Linked DNA regions of Tistrella mobilis. Each later gene encodes a partner of the first gene's protein in a complex. Links are inferred from orthologs where the notes say so. Each region holds a gene or a part of one and is shown on either strand. Other genes may lie near its edges.

What was found.
Region 2: the proteins of dapF (region 1) and P7L68_RS06485 are in contact, whole or in part, in a solved structure (PDB 5YGU), measured with the Escherichia coli proteins. The link is inferred for Tistrella mobilis from one-to-one orthologs.

Annotation. Positions count from the first base shown.
Region 1 is NZ_CP121017.1:4,354,336-4,364,903, reverse strand. The notes cover bases 4,542-7,290. They hold dapF (diaminopimelate epimerase), read right to left. Parts: upstream 6,478-7,290; coding sequence 5,605-6,477; downstream 4,542-5,604. Other genes in these bases: P7L68_RS25175 (ATP-binding protein), read right to left, coding at 6,555-7,290; mtaB (tRNA (N(6)-L-threonylcarbamoyladenosine(37)-C(2))-methylthiotransferase MtaB), read right to left, coding at 4,542-5,572. In the rest of the region: P7L68_RS25210 (ABC transporter ATP-binding protein), read left to right, coding at 1-16; P7L68_RS25205 (NUDIX hydrolase), read left to right, coding at 123-716; P7L68_RS25200 (hypothetical protein), read left to right, coding at 900-2,576; P7L68_RS25195 (septation protein A), read right to left, coding at 2,588-3,214; signal recognition particle-docking protein FtsY, read right to left, coding at 3,219-4,163; more of mtaB, read right to left, coding at 4,160-4,541; more of P7L68_RS25175, read right to left, coding at 7,291-8,633; ahcY (adenosylhomocysteinase), read right to left, coding at 8,774-10,069; P7L68_RS25165 (HPr family phosphocarrier protein), read right to left, coding at 10,272-10,568. UniProt on the Escherichia coli protein: Involved in the succinylase branch of the L-lysine biosynthesis and in the biosynthesis of the pentapeptide incorporated in the peptidoglycan moiety. Catalyzes the stereoinversion of LL-2,6-diaminopimelate (L,L-DAP) to meso-diaminopimelate (meso-DAP).
Region 2 is NZ_CP121017.1:174,200-184,762, reverse strand. Bases 5,763-8,506 are described here. They hold P7L68_RS06485 (RNA pyrophosphohydrolase), read left to right. Parts: upstream 5,763-6,768; coding sequence 6,769-7,245; downstream 7,246-8,506. Other genes in these bases: modB (molybdate ABC transporter permease subunit), read left to right, coding at 8,184-8,506; modA (molybdate ABC transporter substrate-binding protein), read left to right, coding at 7,355-8,152; P7L68_RS06490 (divergent polysaccharide deacetylase family protein), read left to right, coding at 5,763-6,711. In the rest of the region: 23S rRNA (pseudouridine(1915)-N(3))-methyltransferase RlmH, read left to right, coding at 1-63; P7L68_RS06510 (flavin reductase family protein), read left to right, coding at 99-782; gpmI (2,3-bisphosphoglycerate-independent phosphoglycerate mutase), read left to right, coding at 944-2,524; P7L68_RS06500 (murein hydrolase activator EnvC), read left to right, coding at 2,529-3,923; P7L68_RS06495 (S41 family peptidase), read left to right, coding at 4,017-5,402; more of P7L68_RS06490, read left to right, coding at 5,440-5,762; more of modB, read left to right, coding at 8,507-8,930; modC (molybdenum ABC transporter ATP-binding protein), read left to right, coding at 8,927-10,051; P7L68_RS06465 (winged helix-turn-helix domain-containing protein), read right to left, coding at 10,020-10,421; P7L68_RS06460 (ferritin-like domain-containing protein), read right to left, coding at 10,421-10,563. UniProt on the Escherichia coli protein: Master regulator of 5'-end-dependent mRNA decay.

The DNA.
Region 1 (10,568 bases):
CCTCCTGCTCGGCTGATCAAGGGGCCGGAAGATGATCGGTGGCGGGGCTTGCCCGGCCCCGCCACGGCTGTCACTCTGATCGGACCCGATCGCATCCGCCATCCGCCCGGAGGTTCCCGGTCTTGGACTATTGCTCGTCCTGCGGCGGCCGCGTCACCCTGCGCATCCCCCAGGGCGACAGCCGGCCGCGCCACGTCTGCACCCAGTGCGGCATGATCCACTACCAGAACCCCAACATGGTGGTCGGGGCAGTCTGCGTGTGGGAAGACCGCATCCTGCTCGCCCGCCGGGCGATCGCGCCGCGTGAGGGCTTCTGGACCATACCGGCCGGGTTCCTCGAAAACGGCGAAAGCACGGCCGACGGCGCACTGCGTGAAGTCTTCGAGGAAGCCGGCGCCCGCGCCGAGATCGAGCGTCTGCTCGCGGTCTACGACATCCCCGAGATCCATCAGGTCCAGATCTTCTATCTGGCCCGCATGACGCGACCGGAGATTTCGGCCGGCATCGAGAGCCTGGAGGTCGGCCTGTTCACCTGGGACGAGATCCCCTGGGGAGAGCTCGCCTTCCCCACGGTCAAGGCGATCCTGAAGGACTGGCAACGCCTGCATCAGGGCGATGCCGTTTCGCGCCGCGACTTCTGGCGCCCGAAGCCGCCGGAGCCTGAGCGGAAACCCGAACTGGTGCCCGAGACGGAGTCGCCCCCGGCGCAGGCATGAGCCTCGTCCAGCATCATGCGAGCCAACGCCACTTCCGACATTGTCTGAAGCGAACGTCATATCAAATCCGTGGCGGGGCGCCTTCGGCTCTGGCCGGTGAGACAAATCCCGCGCATGATCCATATCGGAGAAGCGTCCGGCAAAGACCGGATGCCCCGGATCATCCGCAGAGGAAACGTCCCAATGTCTCTCAGCTTCAAGCGGTGGCTCGCCGCCGGGGTGGCCGCGGCCGCGCTGGTGCCGGGCCTGGCGGCGGCGCAGAGTGCGCCGGTTGCCGAATGGCAGCTCGACACGATCATTCAGCCATCGCCGTTTCGCGGCGTGCATGGCCTGGCGGTGGCCCCTGATGGCGAGGTGCTCGGTGGCAGCGTCGTCGGCCAGCAGATCATCGGTGTCGATCCGGTCAGCGGCAAGGCCCGCATCGTGGTCGACCGGCCGGCCGGCCAGGCCGACGATCTGGTGATTGCACCCGATGGCCGCATCGTTTGGACAGCCTTTCTGTCGGGCGAGGTGCGCGCGATTTCTGGCGATGCGCTTCAGGGCAAGGCGGCACCGGTGCAGGTGCTGGCCACGGGCCTGCCCGGTATCAACTCGCTCGATTTCGACGACAATGGCCGGTTGTACGCGACCCGGGTGTTCCTGGGCGATGCGCTCTACGAGATCGACCCGACCGGCGCGACCCCGGCGAAGCAGCTTCTGGAGGGCATGGGGGGGCTCAACGGCTTCGAGATCCGCGGCCGTACGCTCACCGGCCCGCTCTGGTTCAAGGGCAAGCTCGCTCGGGTGAACCTGGACGATCCTAAGATCGAGACGTTTGCCGAAGGGTTCAGGGTACCGGCTGCGGTCAACCAGGAAGTCGACGGCAAGGTGGTGGCACTCGATACCGTCACCGGCGAGGTCAAGCGCGTCGATCCGACGACTGGCGCCGTCACGGTGATCGCGAAGCTCAACCCGGCGCTGGACAATCTCGCCATCGGCGAGGACGGCACGATCTACGTCTCGAACATGGCCGAAGGGGCGATCTTCCAGGTCGACCCCAAGACCGGCAGCACCCATACGATCATCAAGGGTGATCTGGCGGTGCCGGGCGGTCTGGTGGCCGTCCCGAAAGCCGGAGGCGGTTCCACGCTGCACCTGGCCGACCTCTTCGCCTATCGCACTATCGACGGGGCGACGGGCAAGGTGACCGATGTCGCGCGGGCCTATGCGAGCAATCTCGAAAATCCGATGAACGCCAATTACGACGGCGGCCGGATCCTGCTGACGAGCTGGTTCGCGGGTGGGGTTCAGATGTTCGATCCCGCGACCGGCGCCGAGCTTGGCCATGTCAACAAGCTGGCCGCGCCCATGGATGCGCTGATGGCGGATGACGGCCATCTGCTGGTCCTGACTGCCGGCGGCACCATCCACAAGGCCGCGCTGGACGGCAGTGCGGCGCCGGCTGATCAGAAGCCGGTGGTGGAACATCTGGTTATGCCGACCCGGATGATCTGGTCGGGCCCCGATCACAGATCGGTCTATGTAACGGAAACCGGTGCCGGCCGGATCGTCGAGGTCCCGGTCGACGGTCAGGCGCTTCGGGTCGTCGTGGGCGATCTCAAGGCCCCCGAGGGCCTTGCCCGCCTGCCCGATGGCCGGCTGGTGACGGTGGAAACCGGCACGGGGCAGGTGCTGGCCTTCGATCCCGAAACGGCGAAGGGCGAACTGATCTCCACCGGCCTCAAGGGCCGGGTCGGGCTGGAAGGCACCGCAGGCATGCCGCCGGCCTATATCCCGACCGGCATCGCGGTGGATGATGCCGGCCGCATCTGGGTGGCGGGCGACCGCGACGGCAGCCTGGTGCGTCTCAGCCCGCGCTGATCGACAGAGATCTACCCCTGGTCGCCGGTATTGCTGCCGGTGGCCAGGGTGTGTCGCTGGATCAGTGGCACCTGCGAGATGCTGAACAGAAGCGTCAGCGGCATGATGCCGAACAGCTTGAAGCCGACCCAGAAATCGGTGGAGAAGTTCCGCCAGACCACCTCGTTGATCACCGCCAGTAGCAGGAAGAACAGGCCCCAGTTGCGGGTGATCTTCAGCCAGCCCTGATGGTCCAGCAGAAAGGCCCAGCCGACCAGCGGCTTGAGCAGCGGTCGGCCGAAGGCGAGACCGGCCAGCAGGATCACACCGAAGAGTGTGTTGACCACCGTCGGTTTGATCTTGATGAACAACTCGTCATCGAAGATCAGCGCCAGCCCGCCGAAACCCAGCACAAACACACCTGAGACCAGCGGCAGGATCGGGATGCGTCGCTCCCGCACCCACGAGACGGCGAGTGCAATGGCGGTGGCCGCCATCCAGCCGGCGGTGCCGGTCATCAGGCCGAATTTCGCGTTCAGCACAAAGAACACGACCAGCGGCCCGGCCTCAAGCGCCAGGCGCATCAAGCCGGTGCCGGCATCGGCCGGGCGTTGCTCCGTCGGGCGGGCTTCGACGCCTTCGTTCGGCTTGTCGGTCATCGGATCAGGTCTCCAGCCCGACCAGGGCGCGGGCGAAGGCCCGGGCCTCGAAGGGCTTCAGGTCGTCGATCCCTTCGCCGACACCTACCGCATAGACCGGCAGGCCGAAGCGATCGGCCAGCGCCACCAGCACACCGCCCTTGGCGGTGCCATCCAGCTTGGTCAGCACCAGACCGGTCAGGGGCACCATCGATTTGAAGGTTTCAACCTGATTGATGGCGTTCTGGCCGGTGGTGGCGTCCAGCGCCAGCACGATTTCGTGGGGGGCCTCGGCGTCGACCTTGCCGACCACGCGGACGATCTTCTGCAGCTCGGCCATCAGCCCGGCCTTGTTGTGCAACCGGCCGGCCGTGTCGATGAACACCAGGTCCACGCCATCGCGGCGGCCGCGCTCCACCGCATCAAAGGCCAGTCCCGCCGCATCGGCACCGGTCTCGCGCTTCAGCACCGGCACGCCGGCGCGCTGGCCCCAGACTTCCAGCTGTTCCACGGCAGCCGCGCGGAAGGTGTCGCCGGCGGCGAGCAGCACCTTGCGGCGCTGGCCGACGGCAGCGGAAGAGAGCTTGCCGAGCGTCGTGGTCTTGCCTGTGCCGTTGACCCCCACCATCACCACGACCCTCGGGCCCGAGGCGGTTGGGGCGAAGTTCAGCGGCTGTGCCACCGGCTCCAGGATCTTCGCGATCTCGTCGGCCAGCAGACCCTTGATCTCGTCCAGTCCCAGATCCTGGCCATAGCGACCCTTGGCGAGGCCGGCAGTGACCTTCGCGGCGGTTGCCGGGCCCAGATCGGCCTGGATCAGCAGCTCTTCCAGCTCTTCCAGCGTTTCGGCGTCGAGCTTGCGCTTGGTGAAGATGCCGACCAGACCATCGCCGATCCGGCTGCTGGTCTTCTTCAGCCCGGCCCGAAGGCGGGACAGCCAGCCGCCCTTGCTCGTCTGCTCCTCGCTCAAGCGGTCGCCCTCCCTTCGGCGTCGATATGGGGGTGGCCCCGGAGGTGGTCGGCCGCATGATGCGGCAGGATCGCACCCGCCAGGGTCTCGTCATCGGCTGCGGTGACCCGGGCGGTCACGATCCCACCGACCAGTGCCGGATCGGCCGGTTCCGCCAGACGCACCAGGGCGAAGCCCTCGCTGCGGCCGGTATCCGGGGCTTCAAGCAGAATCGGCAGATCGGCGCCGATATGGCTCTCCAGCCAGCGGCGCAGCCCGACAGCGCCGGCTTCGCGCAGGGCCCGGGCCCGGTCGCGGCGCACGGCTACCGGCACCTGGGGCATGCGGGCTGCCGGCGTACCGGTGCGGGCGGAATAGGGGAAGACGTGCAGATGCACCAGCCCCATCTCCTCCACCAGCTTCAGGCTGTTGGCGAACATCTCGTCGGTCTCGGTCGGGAAGCCGGCGATCAGATCGGCCCCGAAGACGACATCGGGGCGGATGCGGCGCACGGCCTCGGCGAAGGCGATCGCCTGGGCCCGGTTATGCCGGCGCTTCATCCGCTTCAGCACCATGTCGTCGCCGGCCTGAAGCGAGAGATGCAGATGCGGCATCAGCCGCGGCTCTTCCGCCAGCGCCTGCATCAGATCGGGGTCGATCTCGGCCGAATCGATCGAGGACAGCCGGAGCCGCGGCAGGTCGGGCACCAGCTTCAGCACCCGGCGCACCAGATTGCCCAGACTCGGACGTCCGGGCAGATCGGCGCCGTAGGAGGTGATGTCCACCCCGGTCAGCACGACTTCGGCATAGCCGCGGGCGGTCAGTTCGCGCACCTGCGCCACCACTTCGCCGAGTGGTACCGAGCGGCTGTTGCCGCGGCCATAGGGGATGATGCAGAAAGTGCAGCGGTGGTCGCAGCCGTTCTGCACCTGTACGAAAGCACGTGCACGGCCGTCCAGCCCTTCGACCAGATGGCCGGCGGTTTCGCGAACCGCCATGATATCGTCGACGAAGATCCGGGCAGGTTCGGTCGCCCCAACGAAATCCGGAGCGGATGGCGCGTCATCCTTCGGCAGGGATACCCGGTTGGGTGTGGCGGCGAGCGCGGCAGCAAAGCGGTCGGCCTTCAGCTTGTCCTCGTTGCCGAGAACGGCGTCGACCTCGGGCATATCCGCCCAGGCTTCGGGCCGGATCTGCGCCGCACAGCCGGTCACGACGATCCGGGCGTCGGGATCCTCGCGCCGGGCCCGGCGGATGGCCTGACGGGCCTGACGCTCCGCCTCTGCCGTCACTGCACAGGTGTTGAACACGATCGTCCGCCCGCCGGCTGCTCCGTCGCGGGCGTGGCCGCGCATCACCTCGCTCTCATAGGCATTGAGGCGACAGCCGAAGGTGATGATCCGCAGAGGATCGTCAGTCTGGTCGGACATGGGGGATTGTGGACCGGATGAGGAACCGAAGGTCAGGCGAGCAGGGACGGATCGAGCGTCCCCTCGAAGCTGGTCGCGACCGGGCCCGACATCAAGACGCGATCGTCTTCGGTCCAGGTAATGACCAGCGGGCCACCGTCAAGGACGATCTCCACCGTGCGGCCGGTGAGGCCGCGCCGGATGGCCGCGACGGCCGTTGCACAGGCGCCGGTGCCGCAGGCTGCGGTGATGCCCACACCGCGTTCCCACACCCGCATGCGCAACCGGTCGGGGCCGAGACGATGGGCAACCTCGACATTGGTGCGTTCGGGGAAGACCGGGTGATGTTCGATCATCGGCCCCCAGCGGGTGAGATCGATCGCCTCGGCATCCTCGACGAAATAGACCGCGTGCGGATTGCCGACATTGACTGCCACGGGCCGCTGCAAGGGACCGGCCTCCACGCCCTCGACCGCGAGCGTATCGGCTGGGCCGGCGAGCGGGATCTGCTGCCAGTCGAGACGGGCCGGGCCCATGTCGACGGTCACCATCCCGGCTTCATGCTGTGCCGGATCGCGGCTGGCCTGCAGCAGGCCCGAAACCGTCGCGATGGTCGTGCGACCGAGACCGCTTTCATCCATCAGCAGGGCGCCGACGCAGCGGGTGGCGTTGCCGCAGGCGCCCACTTCACCGCCATCGGCATTGTGGATGCGCATTACCGCATCGGCACTGCCGGCGGCGATCGGGTCGCCATCGGTCGGATCGATCAGAATGAACTGGTCACAACCGACACCATGCCGCCGGTCCGAGATCCGGCGGATGGTCGCGTCGTCGAGGACGAGGCCCCGAGCCGGGCCGCTCCGTCGGTCGATGACGACGAAGTCGTTGCCGAGCCCGTGCATTTTGAGGAACGGGATCCTGATCATAGCTTCGATCTTATAGGCTCCGGCCCGGCTGCCGTCCAATCAATTCGCGGCCGTGAAGGCAGGGTTGCAGGGGGCGATCAGGCCGGAATTTCAGACTCTTGGTCGGCTGCAGGCAATATCGTGGCCGGTGCATGCACCGGCAGCAGGCAGGTGATCCGCGCGCCTCCGCCCGGGGCGTCGTCGATCCGGATCCGGCCACCATGCAATTCGATCAGGCTGCGGGCAAGCGGCAGGCCAAGGCCCACCCCGGCCTTGCGTTCGCCGCGGCGCCGGCGCCAGAAGCGCTCGAAGACCTGTTCGCGCTCTTCCTCGGGGATGCCGGGACCCTGGTCAGAGATGGTGACCGCCACCACAGGCGGAAGACCTTCTGCCGGATCTGCGGGTCGGGCTTCGGCCGCCATGCGGACACGGGTATCGACAGGAGTGAAGCGCAACGCATTGCCGAGCAGGTTGTAGAGGGCCTGACGCAGGCGCAGGCCGTCGGCATCGATGGTGCCGCAGTCGGGCGGGCAGTCCAGATCGATCGACACCGAGGCGGCCTTGGCGCGCTGGCGGGCGAGATCTGCCACCGACCTCAGAAGCTGGCAGACATCGACCGGCCGGCGATTGAGGGTAACGTCGCCGGCATCGATCGAGGCAAGGTCGATCATGTCGTTGATCAGTACCAGCAGATGTTCCGAGGCATGCACGATGTCTTCGGCATAGCCCCGCTGGCGCAGGTTCAGCGGCCCGGCCATTTCGCTGGCCAGAAGCTGCGCGAAGCCGATCACCGAATTCAGCGGTGTGCGCAGCTCGTAGGACACATGGGCCACGAATTCGGATTTGAGGCGATCGGCTTCGGCAAGTGCCGCGGCCTTGTCACGCAGGGCACGTTCCACCCGGATGGTGTCAGTGACGTCGGCAAGCGACACCAGGGCAGCGCCGTCCGGAAGCGGGGTGGCTGCGATGGAGAAGAAGCGGTCGCCGGCGAGTTCGAGCGTCATCTCGCCGCGGCGGCGTTCGACCAGGGCCTCGTCCACCACCTGCCGGACGAGTTCCAGATCGTCGGCACGGGCGGCGAGCGGTCGCGCGGCATTCAGCAGCTGGCCGAGCGGCGTCTCGATCGAGACCTGATCAGGCCGCGTCTCCAGCAATCGGGCGAAAGTCTGGTTGGCGAGGCCGAGCCGGCCATCGGAGCGGAACACCGCCAGCCCTTCGGCCAGGGCATCGATGGTCGCACGCTGCACGGCGATCAGTGTGTTGTAAGACCGCTCCAACGCCAGCCGGTCGCTGACATCCTCATAGATGTGGACCAGCCCGCCCTGGCGGTGCGGGGCGATGATGACATGGAGCGTGCGGCCGTCGGGCAGATGAACCAGTTCCTCCATCGGCGCGAACAGGCTGGTGTAGAGCGCCAGCCGGTCGCGCTTCCAGGCCGGGAAGTTCACCACTTCGGGCAGGCGCCGGCTTTCGCGGAGGCGCTCTAGCAGCTCTCCTTCCCGCGGGCGCTGGTCCAGGAAGGCGGCATCCAGATGCCACAGCCGGGCGAAGGCCCCATTCCAGAAGGTCAGGCGCATGTCGGCGCCGAAGACCGCAATGCCGCTGGTGACGCTTTCGAAGGCTTCGATATAGCCGGCTTCCACCCGCTCCATCGCTGCTTCCGCCTCGGCGAGCGCCGTGGCGTCGAGAGCGAGACCCACGGCAGGTCGGTCGGTTCCGGGCGGAATCTCCAGGATCTCGTACACCCGGCGCACGCCGTCGGTCACCACGGCGCGGCGTTCGCGCATCGGCAGGCCGCGATCGCGGGCAGTGCGGGCAAGGGCGCGGGCCTGGGCGATCAGGGCGCGGTTGGCGAATTCCGGACGTTCATGCCCATCATCGCCCAGTTGGAAAGCATCGAAGGCGGCGTTGTGGCCATCGATTGCACCACTGATGTCGCGCCACCAGACCGGCAAAGGCAGGGCATCGAGCAGGGCCGTGGCGGCATCCGCCCGGGCCGAGGCGGTCTCTGCTGCGACGGCAGCCGCTTCACGGGCCCGTCGTTCGGCGGCCAGCGCACGCTCGGCCGACTGCAGGCGATCGGCAACGGCTCGCCCACGCGCACGCAGCCTGATTGCGTACACGGCAAGGCCGGCCGAAAGGGCCGTCATGACTGCGGCGACGACGATCGGGTCCATGGCGTGAGTGTAGCAGTCATGGCCGGAGCCGCAATCACGACACCGCATGGATCGTGCCATTGGCCCCGAAACGCACCGCCGCCGCCGGGTAACCCCGGCGGCGGCGGTGCGGCGATACGATCCCTGACGGGAGGCGTCGCTCAGTAGCGGTAGTATTCCGGCTTGAACGGGCCTTCCGCCGGCACGCCGATATACTGGGCCTGCTTGTCGCTGAGCTTCGTCAGCTTCACGCCCAGCTTGTCGAGATGCAGCGCCGCCACCTTCTCATCCAGATGCTTGGGCAGGGTGTAGACCTTGCGCTCATAGGCCTGGGCGTTGTTCCAGAGTTCGATCTGGGCCAGGACCTGATTGGTGAACGAGGCGCTCATCACGAAGCTCGGATGGCCGGTGGCGCAGCCGAGGTTCACCAAGCGGCCCTTGGCGAGCAGGATCAGACGCTTGCCACCGGGCAGCGTGATCTCGTCGACTTGCGGCTTGATCTCGTTCCACTCGTAATTGTGCAGGGCCGAGACCTGAATCTCGCTGTCGAAGTGGCCGATATTGCAGACGATCGCCCGGTCCTTCATCTCGCGCATGTGGTCGAGCGTGATGATGTCGACATTGCCGGTGGCGGTGACAAAGATGTCGCCCTGCGGTGCCGCCTCGTCCATGGTCGTGACCTGATAGCCGTCCATGGCGGCCTGCAGGGCACAGATCGGGTCGATCTCGGTGACCAGAACCCGGGCGCCCTGGCCGCGCAGCGCCTCGGCCGAGCCCTTGCCGACATCGCCATAGCCTGCAACCACGGCGACCTTACCGGCGAGCATCACGTCGGTCGCGCGCTTGATGCCGTCGATCAGGCTTTCGCGGCAGCCGTAGAGGTTGTCGAATTTCGACTTGGTGACGCTGTCGTTCACGTTGATCGCCGGGCAGGCCAGCTTGCCGGTCTTTGCCATCTCGTAGAGACGCAGCACACCGGTGGTCGTCTCTTCCGAGATGCCGCGGACCTCGTTCATCAGCTCCGGATACTTCTGGTGCATGATGAGGGTCAGGTCGCCGCCGTCATCCAGGATCATGTTCGGGGTCCAGCCATCGGGCCCCTTGATGGTCTGTTCGACGCACCACTCATATTCCTCTTCGGTCTCCCCCTTCCAGGCGAAGACCGGGATGCCGGCGGCGGCGATACCGGCCGCTGCCTGATCCTGGGTCGAGAAGATGTTGCACGACGACCAGCGGACCTCGGCGCCCAGCGCGATCAGGGTCTCGATCAGCACGGCGGTCTGAATGGTCATGTGCAGGCAGCCGGCGATCCGCGCACCCGCCAGCGGCTTCGACGCGCCATATTCGTCGCGCAGCGCCATCAGCCCCGGCATCTCGGTCTCGGCCAGCGAGATCTCCTTGCGGCCCCACTCGGCGAGGGCGATGTCCTTGACCTTGTAGTCCGTGAACGTGGTCATCGAGGGCGCTCCTGATGGGCATGGCGGCTTTGCCGGGGAACCGGCAAACGTCTCTCCCTCTGGTTATAGCCCTGGCCGCCCTGATCGGGCAAGGGAATATAAAGCTATCTTTATATGGTAATATGCCGCCGCATGCGGTGGAGGCCATGAAAAAACCCGCCGGGACGGCGGGTCGGCACGGGTCGGGCAGACGGCCAAACGTCTATTCATCCTCGTCGAAACGGTTGCCGATCAGTTTGACCAGGGCATCCATGGCCTGGGGGGCGTCCGCGCCCGCAGCCTCTATATCGATGGTGCAGCCGGGGCTCGCGGCCAGCATCATAAGCCCCATGATCGACCGGCCCGACACGGTCTGGCCGCAGCGGGTGACCTCGATCTCGGCCGAGAAGCTGTCGGCTGTCTTGACGAATTTCGCTGCGGCGCGTGCGTGGAGGCCGCGTCGGTTGATGATCTCGACGGTGCGCTTCAGGCGTTCGCCTGACGGGGCGGCGGACTGGCT
Region 2 (10,563 bases), 4.2 Mb from region 1 along the record:
ATCGCCGAACAGATCTATCGTGCACAGACCATCCTCGACGGCCATCCCTATCATCGGGACTAGGCCGCCGAGCCAGCGCCAGAGACCCGGGGGGATCCATGGAATTCGACATGCGCCGCATGGCGGCACCCGACCGCTACAAGATCCTGGGATCGACCATCACCCCCCGCCCGATCGCCTGGATCACCTCTCTGTCCTCCGAAGGCCGGGTGAACGCCGCCCCCTACAGTTTCTTCAACTGCATGGGCCATGAGCCGCCGATCCTGGCGATCGGCATGCTCCGTCACCCTGAGGACCGGTTCAAGGACACCCCCGCCAACATCCTGGCGACGGGAGAGTTCGTGGTTCATCTGGTCTCGGAAGCGGTGGCGCCGCAGATGAACATCACCTGCATCGACGCCCCGGCCGGCGTGAATGAACTGGCACTGGCCGGGCTCGATACCCTGCCCTCCACGGCCGTGCGCCCGCCCCGGATCGCGAGCGCCCCGGTCGCCTTCGAATGCCGGCTGCACACCGCCATCACCACCGGCCCCCGCCAGGCGATCATCCTGGGCGAGGTGCTGGTCGCCCATGTCCGCGACGACGCCATCCTGGACGCTGCCCGCCACCATGTCGACACCCCGGCGCTCGACCTGATCGGGCGCATGCATGGCGGCGGCTGGTATGCGCGCAGCACCGATCTGTTCTCGATCGATCGCCCGAGCTGGCGGGATTGGGCGCCGGACCATCCCGAGGCGGTGGCCCGTGCAATGTCCGAAACGACAGCGGCGGCCGAAGACTGACGGGCCGTCCCCGCAGCCGGCCCGGCCCGTGACAAGCCGGGGGCATGGCCCTCCGGCCTGTGATCCGCCCCGCCAACCCCCTATATGTAGAGCGGAAAACCTGATAGAAGCAGGACCGTTCACGACCGCCTGCGCCGATGTTGCCCGAGGATCCGAGCCCCATGACCACCGCCCATACGCAGCCGCCGCGCCCCGTCGTTCTGTGCATCCTGGATGGTTGGGGTTATCGTGCGCCCGCCGACGACAATGCCATCGCGCTCGCCAACACCCCCAATTGGGACCGGCTGACCTCGGAACAGCCGATGGCCTTCCTGAACACCTCGGCCGAGGAAGTCGGCCTGCCTGCCGGTCAGATGGGCAATTCGGAAGTCGGCCACCTGAACATCGGTGCCGGCCGGGTGGTGATGCAGGAGCTGCCCAAGATCGACACCGCCCTTGCCGATGGCAGCCTGGCAACCAATCCACGGTTGACGGATTTCATCGCGGCACTCAAGGCATCGGGCGGCACGGCCCATATCCTGGGCCTGGTGTCGGATGGCGGCGTGCACAGCCATCAGGATCACATCGCCGGTATGGCGAAGATCATCGCCGCGCAGGGCGTTCCGGTCCGCATCCATGCCCTGCTCGACGGCCGCGACACGCCGCCGAAGAGCGCGCCGGAGTTCATCCGCCGGCTGGAAGCCGCGGTTGCAGGCGCCGGCGACATCGCCATCGCCACCGTCGGCGGCCGCTATTGGGGCATGGACCGCGACAAGCGCTGGGAACGGGTGGTCCGTGCCTATGACGTGATCGTGAAGGCCGAGGGCGGCCGTTTCGCCACGGCGGAGGAAGCGGTCGCCGCGGCCCATGCCGCCGGCACCACCGACGAATTCGTCGATCCAGCGGCGATCGGCGACTATGCCGGCGTGAAGCCCGGCGACGGGCTGCTGATGGCGAATTTCCGCGCCGACCGCGCCCGCGAAATCCTCCATGCCCTGATCGATCCCGCCTTCGACGGCTTCGAACGGACCGCCCGCCCCGACTTCGCCGCCGTGCTGGGCATGGTGGAGTATTCCTCGGCGCTGGCGAAGATGATCCCGGCCCTGTTTCCGCCCACCCAGCTGAAGAACATTCTGGGCGAGGTGGTGGCCAAGGCCGGGCGCAAGCAGCTGCGCATCGCCGAGACCGAGAAATACGCCCATGTCACCTTCTTCCTGAACGGCGGTGAGGAGCAGCTCTACGAGGGCGAGGAGCGCATCCTGGTCCCGAGCCCGAAGGTTGCGACCTACGATCTGCAACCCGAGATGTCGGCACCGGAAGTGACCGCGAAGCTGGCCGAGGCGATCCGTTCACAGCGCTTCGATCTGATCGTGGTCAACTTCGCCAATGGCGACATGGTCGGCCATAGCGGCGTTCTGGCTGCGGCGATCAAGGCCGCCGAAGCGGTGGATGCCGCCCTGGGCGAGGTGATTGCTGCCCTTGACGAGGTCGGCGGCTGCATTCTGATCACCGCCGATCACGGCAATGCCGAGCAGATGTTCGACCCCGAGACCAACGGCCCCCACACTGCCCACACCACCAATGTCGTGCCGCTGGTGCTGGCCGGCGCCGGAGCGCCCAAGGGTGTCGGTCTGGATGACGGCCGGCTGGCCGATCTTGCCCCCACCGTGCTGAAGCTGATGGGCCTGGCCCAGCCGGCGGAGATGACCGGGCGGGTTCTGATCCACGATGCCACCCCGGCCCGCCGCGCGGCCGGCGCCTGATCCCATGTCCCGACGCGACCGTCGCCGCCGCGCGGCCGCGGTCGCGCTTTCCTTGTCCCTGATCCTGCCCGGCCCGGTCTGGCCGGGAGGGATATCGTCTGCACGCGCCGAGGATCCGCCCAGCGGCCGTGATCTTCAGGCCACCGAGCGCGCCCGCGACGAGGCCCGTGCCCGCCGGGCCGAGCTGGAACGCCGGGCCGCGGATGCCCGCGCCGAAGCCGAAGCCCTGGGGCTGCAGGCACGGGAGGCTGCGGCTGCCGTGCAGCGCCAGGAAGCCGCCCTCGCCGAACAGCGCGACGCCCTTGCCCGGCTGGAGGCCGAAATCTCGGCGCGCGAGACCGAGCTTCAGGTGGAACGTGCGCATCTGGGCCGGCTGACCGAGGCCCTGATCCGGCTTCGTCGTCAGCCGCCGGAAGCGATGATCGCCCGCGACGGACCGGCGACCGCCCCGATCCATGCCGGCATCCTGATGGGCGCCACTTTGCCCGAGATCGAGGCAGAGGCGCAGGTGCTGCGGGGCAAGCTCGCCGAACTGGCCGATGCGAAGGCCGAGGCCGAACGCCAGCGCGAGCGCATCGCCGCCACCCGCACCATGCTGGAGGGGGAACGGGTCCGCCTCGCGAAACTGATCGAAGACCGCCAGGGGCGCGCCAGCGCGCTGGACAGCGAGGCCACCCAGGAAGCCAGCCGCGCCAGCCAGCTCGCCGAACGGGCCGACGGTATCCGCGATCTGCTGGTGGCCCTGGAAGCCGAGCGCATGCAGAACGGCCCGGTCGTCAAGCCGGCAAGCCCGGAGGCAAGGGCCGGGGTGATCCCGCGCGCGAAGCCGAAGCCGCCGCCGCCACCTCCCCCACCGCCGCCGCCCCCGCGGCAGATTGCCGTCGCCGCACCTCCTCCGCCTCCGCCGCCGCCACCACCACCGGTGGCCGCCGAGGCGCCGCCTCGCGATCCGGTGATGCCGCGGGCCGCCGGCAACCCGCCTGAGCGGCAGGTCGCGGCGATCCCCGCCCCCGGTGCCGGCATCGCACGGCGGCTGCCGGTCTCGGGCCGGATCGTCTCGCGCTTCGGCGACGTGCATCAGGGACAGGAGCGGCCGGGCATCACCTATGCAACACCGCCCGGTGCCACCGTGCTGACGCCCTTTGCCGGGCGGGTGGCCTTCGCCGGGCCGTTCCGCCATTATGGGCTGCTCTTGATCGTGGAACACGGCGACGGATATCATACTCTTCTTGCCGGCCTTGGCCGGCTCGACGCCCGTGTCGGCGATCGCGTCACCGCCGGCGATCCGATCGGCGCCATGGCCGACGGGGGCGGAACCGCCTATCTTTATCTCGAGGTTCGCCGTGGCGGCGATCCGGTCGATCCGGCGCCGCTTCTCGCCCGCGCCAACGGAGGCTGAAGCCGCATGACGGCAGGGACGACAGGTCGAACCAGGGACGACGCCGGCACAGCGGCAGGCGGCAGACGGTCGACAGGAAAGGTCGGGACGACGATGCGACGCGGATTCGTCACGGGGCTGGTGAGCCTCGTGGTCCTCTCCCTGCCCCTGGTGGGCAGCGCCGCCAACCGGGACAGCTACAACCAGCTCAATCTGTTCGGTGAGGTGTTCGAGCGCATCCGCCGCGACTATGTCGAGCCGGTGGACGACGAGAAGCTGATCGAGGCGGCCATCAACGGCATGCTCCAGTCTCTGGACCCGCATTCCAGCTATCTGGATGCCAAGGCCTATCGGGACATGCAGGTCCAGACCCGCGGCGAGTTCGGCGGCCTCGGCATCGAGGTCACCATGGATACCCAACTGGGTCTGGTGCGCGTGATTTCGCCGATCGACGGCAGCCCGGCCGACAAGGCCGGGGTGAAGCCGAACGACCTGATCGTGGCGATCGATGGGGAGCAGGTGCAGGGCCTGACCCTGGCCGATGCGGTTGAACGCATGCGTGGCCCCGCCGGCAGCAGCATCGTGGTCACGCTGCGCCGCGAGGGCGTCGCCCAGGATTTCGACGTGAGCATCACCCGGGCGGTGATCCCGGTGGATGCGGTGCGGGTCGAGGCCAAGGGTTCGATCGGCTATATGCGGGTGCGCAGCTTCAACGAGCGGACCGACGAGCAGCTGGAAGACGGCATCGCCAAGCTTGAGCGCGAAACCGGGCACATGACCGGGCTGATCCTCGACCTGCGCAATAACCCGGGCGGCCTGCTCGACCAGGCGGTGGCGGTTTCCGACGCCTTCCTGGAACAGGGCGAGATCGTGTCCACCCGCGGCCGGGATCCGCAGGCGGTGCAGCGCTTCAACGCCCGCGCCGGCGACGTGATCAACGGCCTGCCGATGGTGGTGCTGATCAATGGCGGCTCGGCCTCGGCCTCCGAAATCGTGGCGGGCGCGCTGCAGGATCACGGGCGCGCCGTGGTGCTCGGCACCAAATCCTTCGGCAAAGGCTCGGTCCAGACACTGATCCCGCTGCCGGGCCACGGGGCCATGCGGCTGACCACCTCGCGCTATTACACCCCTTCGGGGCGGTCGATCCAGGCCAAGGGCATCGAGCCGGATGTGGTTGTCGATCAGCCGATCGTCTCGCCGCTGGGCGTCGTGATCCATCCGCGGAGCGAAGCCGATCTGCGCGGTCATCTGGAAAACGACCAGGAGAAGACCGGTCCGGCCTCGGCCTTGCCCGAGGACGCCAAGCCCGCACCGACCCAGCCCGGTGCCCAGACGCCCGGCGCTGAGAACGGGCAGCCGGCGCCGGGCAGCCCGCCCGTCGGCAATCCGCCGGTGCCGGGCAGCGACGAAGACTACCAGCTGCAAAGAGCGCTGGAACTGCTGAGGGGCGTCGCCCTGTTCAACCGCCAGCGGGACAACGCGCTCGCCCTCAACGGCTGACCATCGGACGGCCGGGCGCGACGGACGGGGACGAACCATGGCCGCAGGATCCAAACGCAGGCGCGACCTGCCGACCGCTGCAAGCGGCCGGAGAGATGGTGCACGCACGATCTGGACCATCACCGGCCTGCTTGCGCTTGCCGGTGTCGCCGCGGCCGGGCTGATCGCGCTTGCCGCCGCCCGTCCCGATCCGGAGGCAGAGGCGCAGAAGCAGGCGGAGCGGGATCTGCCGTTGATCGTGCTGCCGATGCCCGCCTTCACCGACCCGGCCCCGCCTGGCAATCCGATCCAGGCCAGCCGTGAGGAACCACTGGCCCGCGACACGCTGGCGACGGTGCGCGAGGCGGCAAACCAGCCGCCCGCAACCCCGCCGCCACCGCCGCCGCCCACGGCACCGGATGCAGCCGTGACGATGGCCGCCGCTCCTGCGCCGGGATTGACCCAGGAAAGCACCCAGGGGCCCCTGCCGGTGCGGGGCACCGACGGAGAGGCACCCTGGCAGGTCTATGCCCGCCCCTTCGATCGCAGCGATGCCCGCCCCCGGGTCGGGCTGGTGATCGGCGGGCTGGGCTTTTCCGAGACGGCGACCAAGGCAGCCATCAATCTGCCGGGCGCCGTGACGCTGGCCTTTTCCCCTTACGCACCGGAACTCGGCCGCTGGATCGGCCTTGCCCGCCAGGCCGGGCATGAGGTGATGATCGAATTGCCGATGGAGCCCGACGGCTATCCGCGCAACGATGCCGGCCCTGCCGCTCTGCTCACCACGCTGGAGCCCGCGCGCAACCGGGAACGACTGCAATGGACGCTCAGCCGGGTGACCGGTTATGTCGGGGTGAAGCCGCTGATGGGCGACCGGTTCATGCGCTCCCCCCAGCATCTCCGGCCCGTGCTCGACGAGTTGCAGGAGCGGGGCGTGATGATGGTGGTGCAGGAAGAAAGCGACACCGATGTCGGCGCGGCACTTGCCCGCGAGATCGGCGTACCGCGCGCCACCGCACGGCTGACGGTCGACGCCGTGGCGACGCCTCAGGCGATCGATCAGCGGCTGAATGCGCTGGAGAGCCTGGCCCGACGCGAGGGCAAGGCGCTGGCCGTAGCCGATGCCTGGCCGGTCACCCTGGAACGGGTGGCCAACTGGATCCGCACGATCGAGAGCCGTGGGGTCGCCTTCGCGCCGGCTACGGCGCTGGCCGATGCGCCGGGTCTCACCCCCGATGGCGGCGCGGTGCCGCCTGCCGTATCGGGGCCGACGGCACCCGCAGCCGAGGCACACGCGCCGGGCGATGCAACCCATGGCGGCGGGCACTGAATCGCCGACGGTGTCGCCCCCGCCCGCAGCTCCCCATACAGCTTTCCGGAGAACATCATGGCCGTGGATCCCGCCGATCTTCCCTACCGTCCCTGTGTCGGCATCATGCTGCTCAACCCCGCCCGCGAGGTCTTCGTAGGCCAGCGCATCGACACCACGGCCGAGGCCTGGCAGATGCCTCAAGGCGGTATCGATCCCGGGGAAAGCCCCGAGGTCACCGCCCTGCGGGAGCTGAAGGAAGAAATCGGCACCGACAAGGCCCGGATTCTGGCCGAAACCGCCGGCTGGCTGACCTATGACCTGCCGGAAGAGCTGATCGGCAAGGTCTGGGGCGGCAGGTATCGTGGCCAGCGCCAGAAATGGTTCGCCATGGACTTCCTCGGCACCGATGCCGATATCGACCTCGCCACCGAACACCCCGAATTCGACCGCTGGCGCTGGCTGCCGGCACACGACCTGCCGCGGATGATCGTGCCGTTCAAGCGCGCCCTTTATGAGCAGGTGCTGGCAGAGTTCGACCATCTGCTGCGCTGATCCGGCGGCGAATGGGGGGCATGTTCACCACCCGCAGGTGGCATGCCCATTGACGCGGGAGATCCGTTCATTCACCGTTATATCCATTCAGATATAACGGAGCCCCCCCATGAAAGCCCTCCTGACCGGCCTGCTGCTCGCCACCCTCTCCGTCACCAGCGTTCAAAGCCGGGCACAGGCCGCGGATCGGCCGCTGCTGGTCTTTGCCGCCGCCAGCCTTGCCGAGGTGATGGACGACGCGGGCAAAGGCTTCGTCGCCAAGGGCGGTGTGGCACCGCAGGTCTCCCTCGCCGGATCGGGCACCCTGGCACGACAGATCATCGCCGGCGCGCCGGCGACGCTGTTCATCTCGGCCCATCCGAAATGGGTCGACGAGGTCGAGAAGGCCGGGCTGACCAGGGAGATCCGGCCCTATGCTGCCAACCGGCTCGTGCTGGTGGTGGCAAACGACTCCGCCGCCATCCCGCCTGCCGATGACGGCGATGCTGCGCTCTCGGCCGCCATCGGCGCGGTGATCGGGAGCGACGGCCGCCTGGCGATCGGCGATCCGGCCAGCGTGCCGGCGGGGCAATATGCCCGCGACGCCCTCATCTCTCTCGGCATCTGGTCGAAGATCGAACCGCGCGCCGCGCCGGTGGAGAATGTCCGGGTTGCGCTGTCCCTGGTCGCCCGCGGCGAAGCGCCGGCCGGCATCGTCTATGCCTCCGACGCGGCGGCCGAGCCGGATGTCAAGGTTCTGGCGGTGCTGCCGGAACGCCTCCACGAGCCGGTCCGCTATCCCGCGGCCCTGCTGGGCGGTACGGATGAAGAAGCGGCCCCCTCGGCGGTCGCCTTTCTGGACTACCTGACAGGTCCGGACGGCGCAGATATCCTGCGCAGACACGGATTGGAGCCGATCACGAAGTGACCTGCGGAAACCGGAACGACAGGACGGTGGTATGACCGGCTGGCAGAGCCTTGACTGGCTGGGGCCCGCTGAACGCGACGCCATCCTGCTGAGCCTGCAGGTGGCCTCGGTGGCGCTGGCCTGTCTTCTCCCCGTGGCGCTGGTCTTAGGCTGGGTTCTGGCTCGCTGGAAATCCGAGGCGCGGGTGATTCTGGACGTGATCGTCCACCTGCCGCTGGTCATGCCACCGGTGGTAACCGGTTTTCTGCTGCTGCTCGCCTTCGGACGCAAGGGACCGATCGGCTCCGTACTCGACCAGGCCTTCGGCCTGGTCTTCGCCTTTCGCTGGACCGGCGCCGCCCTCGCCGCGGCGGTGATGGCCCTGCCGCTGGTGGTACGCCCGATCCGGCTGGCCTTCGAGGCGGCGGATCCGCGGCTGTCCGAGGCGGCATCCAGCCTGGGTGTGCCGCCCTGGCGGTCCTTCCTGACCATCACCCTGCCTTTGGCCTTGCCCGGCATTCTTGCCGGCATGATTCTGGGCTTTGCGAAATGCCTGGGCGAGTTCGGGGCGACCGTCACCTTCGTCTCCAACATCCCCGGCGAAACCCGCACATTGTCGCTGGCGATTCAGACCCTGCTGTCCGCCCCGGGCGGCGACGGCCCGGCCCTGCGCCTGGCCCTGGTCGGGATCGTGATTGCCGTCGCCGCCCTGATCCTGGCCGAGATCGTGACCCGGATCATGCGCCGCCGGCTCGGCCTCGACCTGCCACGGTCGCGACGGTCGCGAGGCCCGGCATGACGATCGCCATTCGCATCGCTCATCGGCTGACCGCCGGCTTCGCGCTCGATATCGACCTCGCTTTGCCGACCCATGGCGTCACCGCGATCTTCGGCCGCTCCGGAGCCGGCAAATCGACGCTGCTTTCAGCCGTTGCCGGCTTCCTTTCTCCCGAAGACGGCCGGATCAGCATCGACGGCACCACCCTGTTCGATCGCGCCGCCGGTACCGATCTTGCCCCGCACAGGCGGCGGGTGGCGGTGGTGTTTCAGGATGCCCGCCTGTTCCCGCATCTCTCCGTCCGGCGCAATCTGGACTATGCCCGCCGCCATGGCCCGGCGCGGCCGGCCATCGGGCGGTTCGATGCGGTGGTCGATCTTCTGGGACTGGAAGCGCTGCTGGAACGCAAGCCGCGCACGCTCTCAGGCGGAGAGGCACAACGTGTGGCGCTGGGCCGGGCGCTGCTGGCGGAGCCCCGGCTTCTGCTGCTCGACGAGCCGCTTGCCGCCCTCGACGGCGCACGCAAGGACGAGATCCTGCCCTTCCTCGACAGGCTGGCGCGCGCGGGGGAGGTTCCCATGCTCTATGTCAGCCATGCGCTCGACGAGGTCATGCGGCTGGCCGGCCATCTGGTGCTGATGGAAGACGGGCGCGCGATCGCGAACGGGAGCACCGCCGAGGTGGCCGCCGATCCCGCCCTGGCGCGGATCGCCGGCGAGGCTGCGCGTGGCGGCGTGCTCGATCTGCTGGTCACCGGGCTGCCGGATGCCGACGGTCTGCTTGAACTGGCTGCCGGCAGAAGCCGGCTGCACCTGGCGGCCGGCCCGACGCCACCGCCACCGGGCAGCGTGATGCGGCTCAGGGTGGCGGCCCGCGACGTGGCGCTGGCGCTGGACGGTGCCGCGCTCGATGCCGCCGGCCTCAGCATTCGAAATCGTCTGCCCTGCCGGGTGAGCTCCGTGACGCTGGAGGCCGATGGCCTGGTCGCGGTGGCGCTCGACATTGACGGCGCCGAAGGCGGGAGCCGGGGCGGACGGCTGCTCGCACGGATCACACCTGGGGCAGCGCGGGATCTGGACCTCAAGGCCGGGCGACCGGTCCTTGCCCTGATCAAGACCCTGGCTCTGGGGACGCCGGGCTGACCGGTCCCGCCAGATCGGCGAACCGGGCAAGAGGCGCCGCAGCGGCCACGGAGGCAGCCTCCAGCGCAGCCCTATACGCCGCCAGCACGGCATGACCGGTTTCTGTCAGCAGGGCGCCGCCGCCGCCGGCGCCGCCGGCCTGACGCTGGACCAGCGGCGCCGCGAACTCGGCGTTCATGGCCTCGATCAGCCGCCAGGCACGTGCATAGGACATGCCCATCTCGCGCCCAGCCGCCGCGATCGATCCCAAGGCCTCGATATGGGCAAGCAGGGCGGCCTTCCCCGGTCCGAACCGGCGACCGCCCGGCAGATCGATGCGCAGGGACAGTGTGGCAGGAGGGTGCACGGCGGCAGGCGTAGCCTCGGCCATCAGGCGGCGCGCCGCTCCAGCCAGCCGACCTTCTTGCGCATCAGCCACCAGGATGCATCGCCCAGCAGCCGGGCCACCCGGCTCTGCGGGTCCAGTCCGGCCGCCTTGCAAGTCATCATGACCGCACGCTCGACATGGGGGC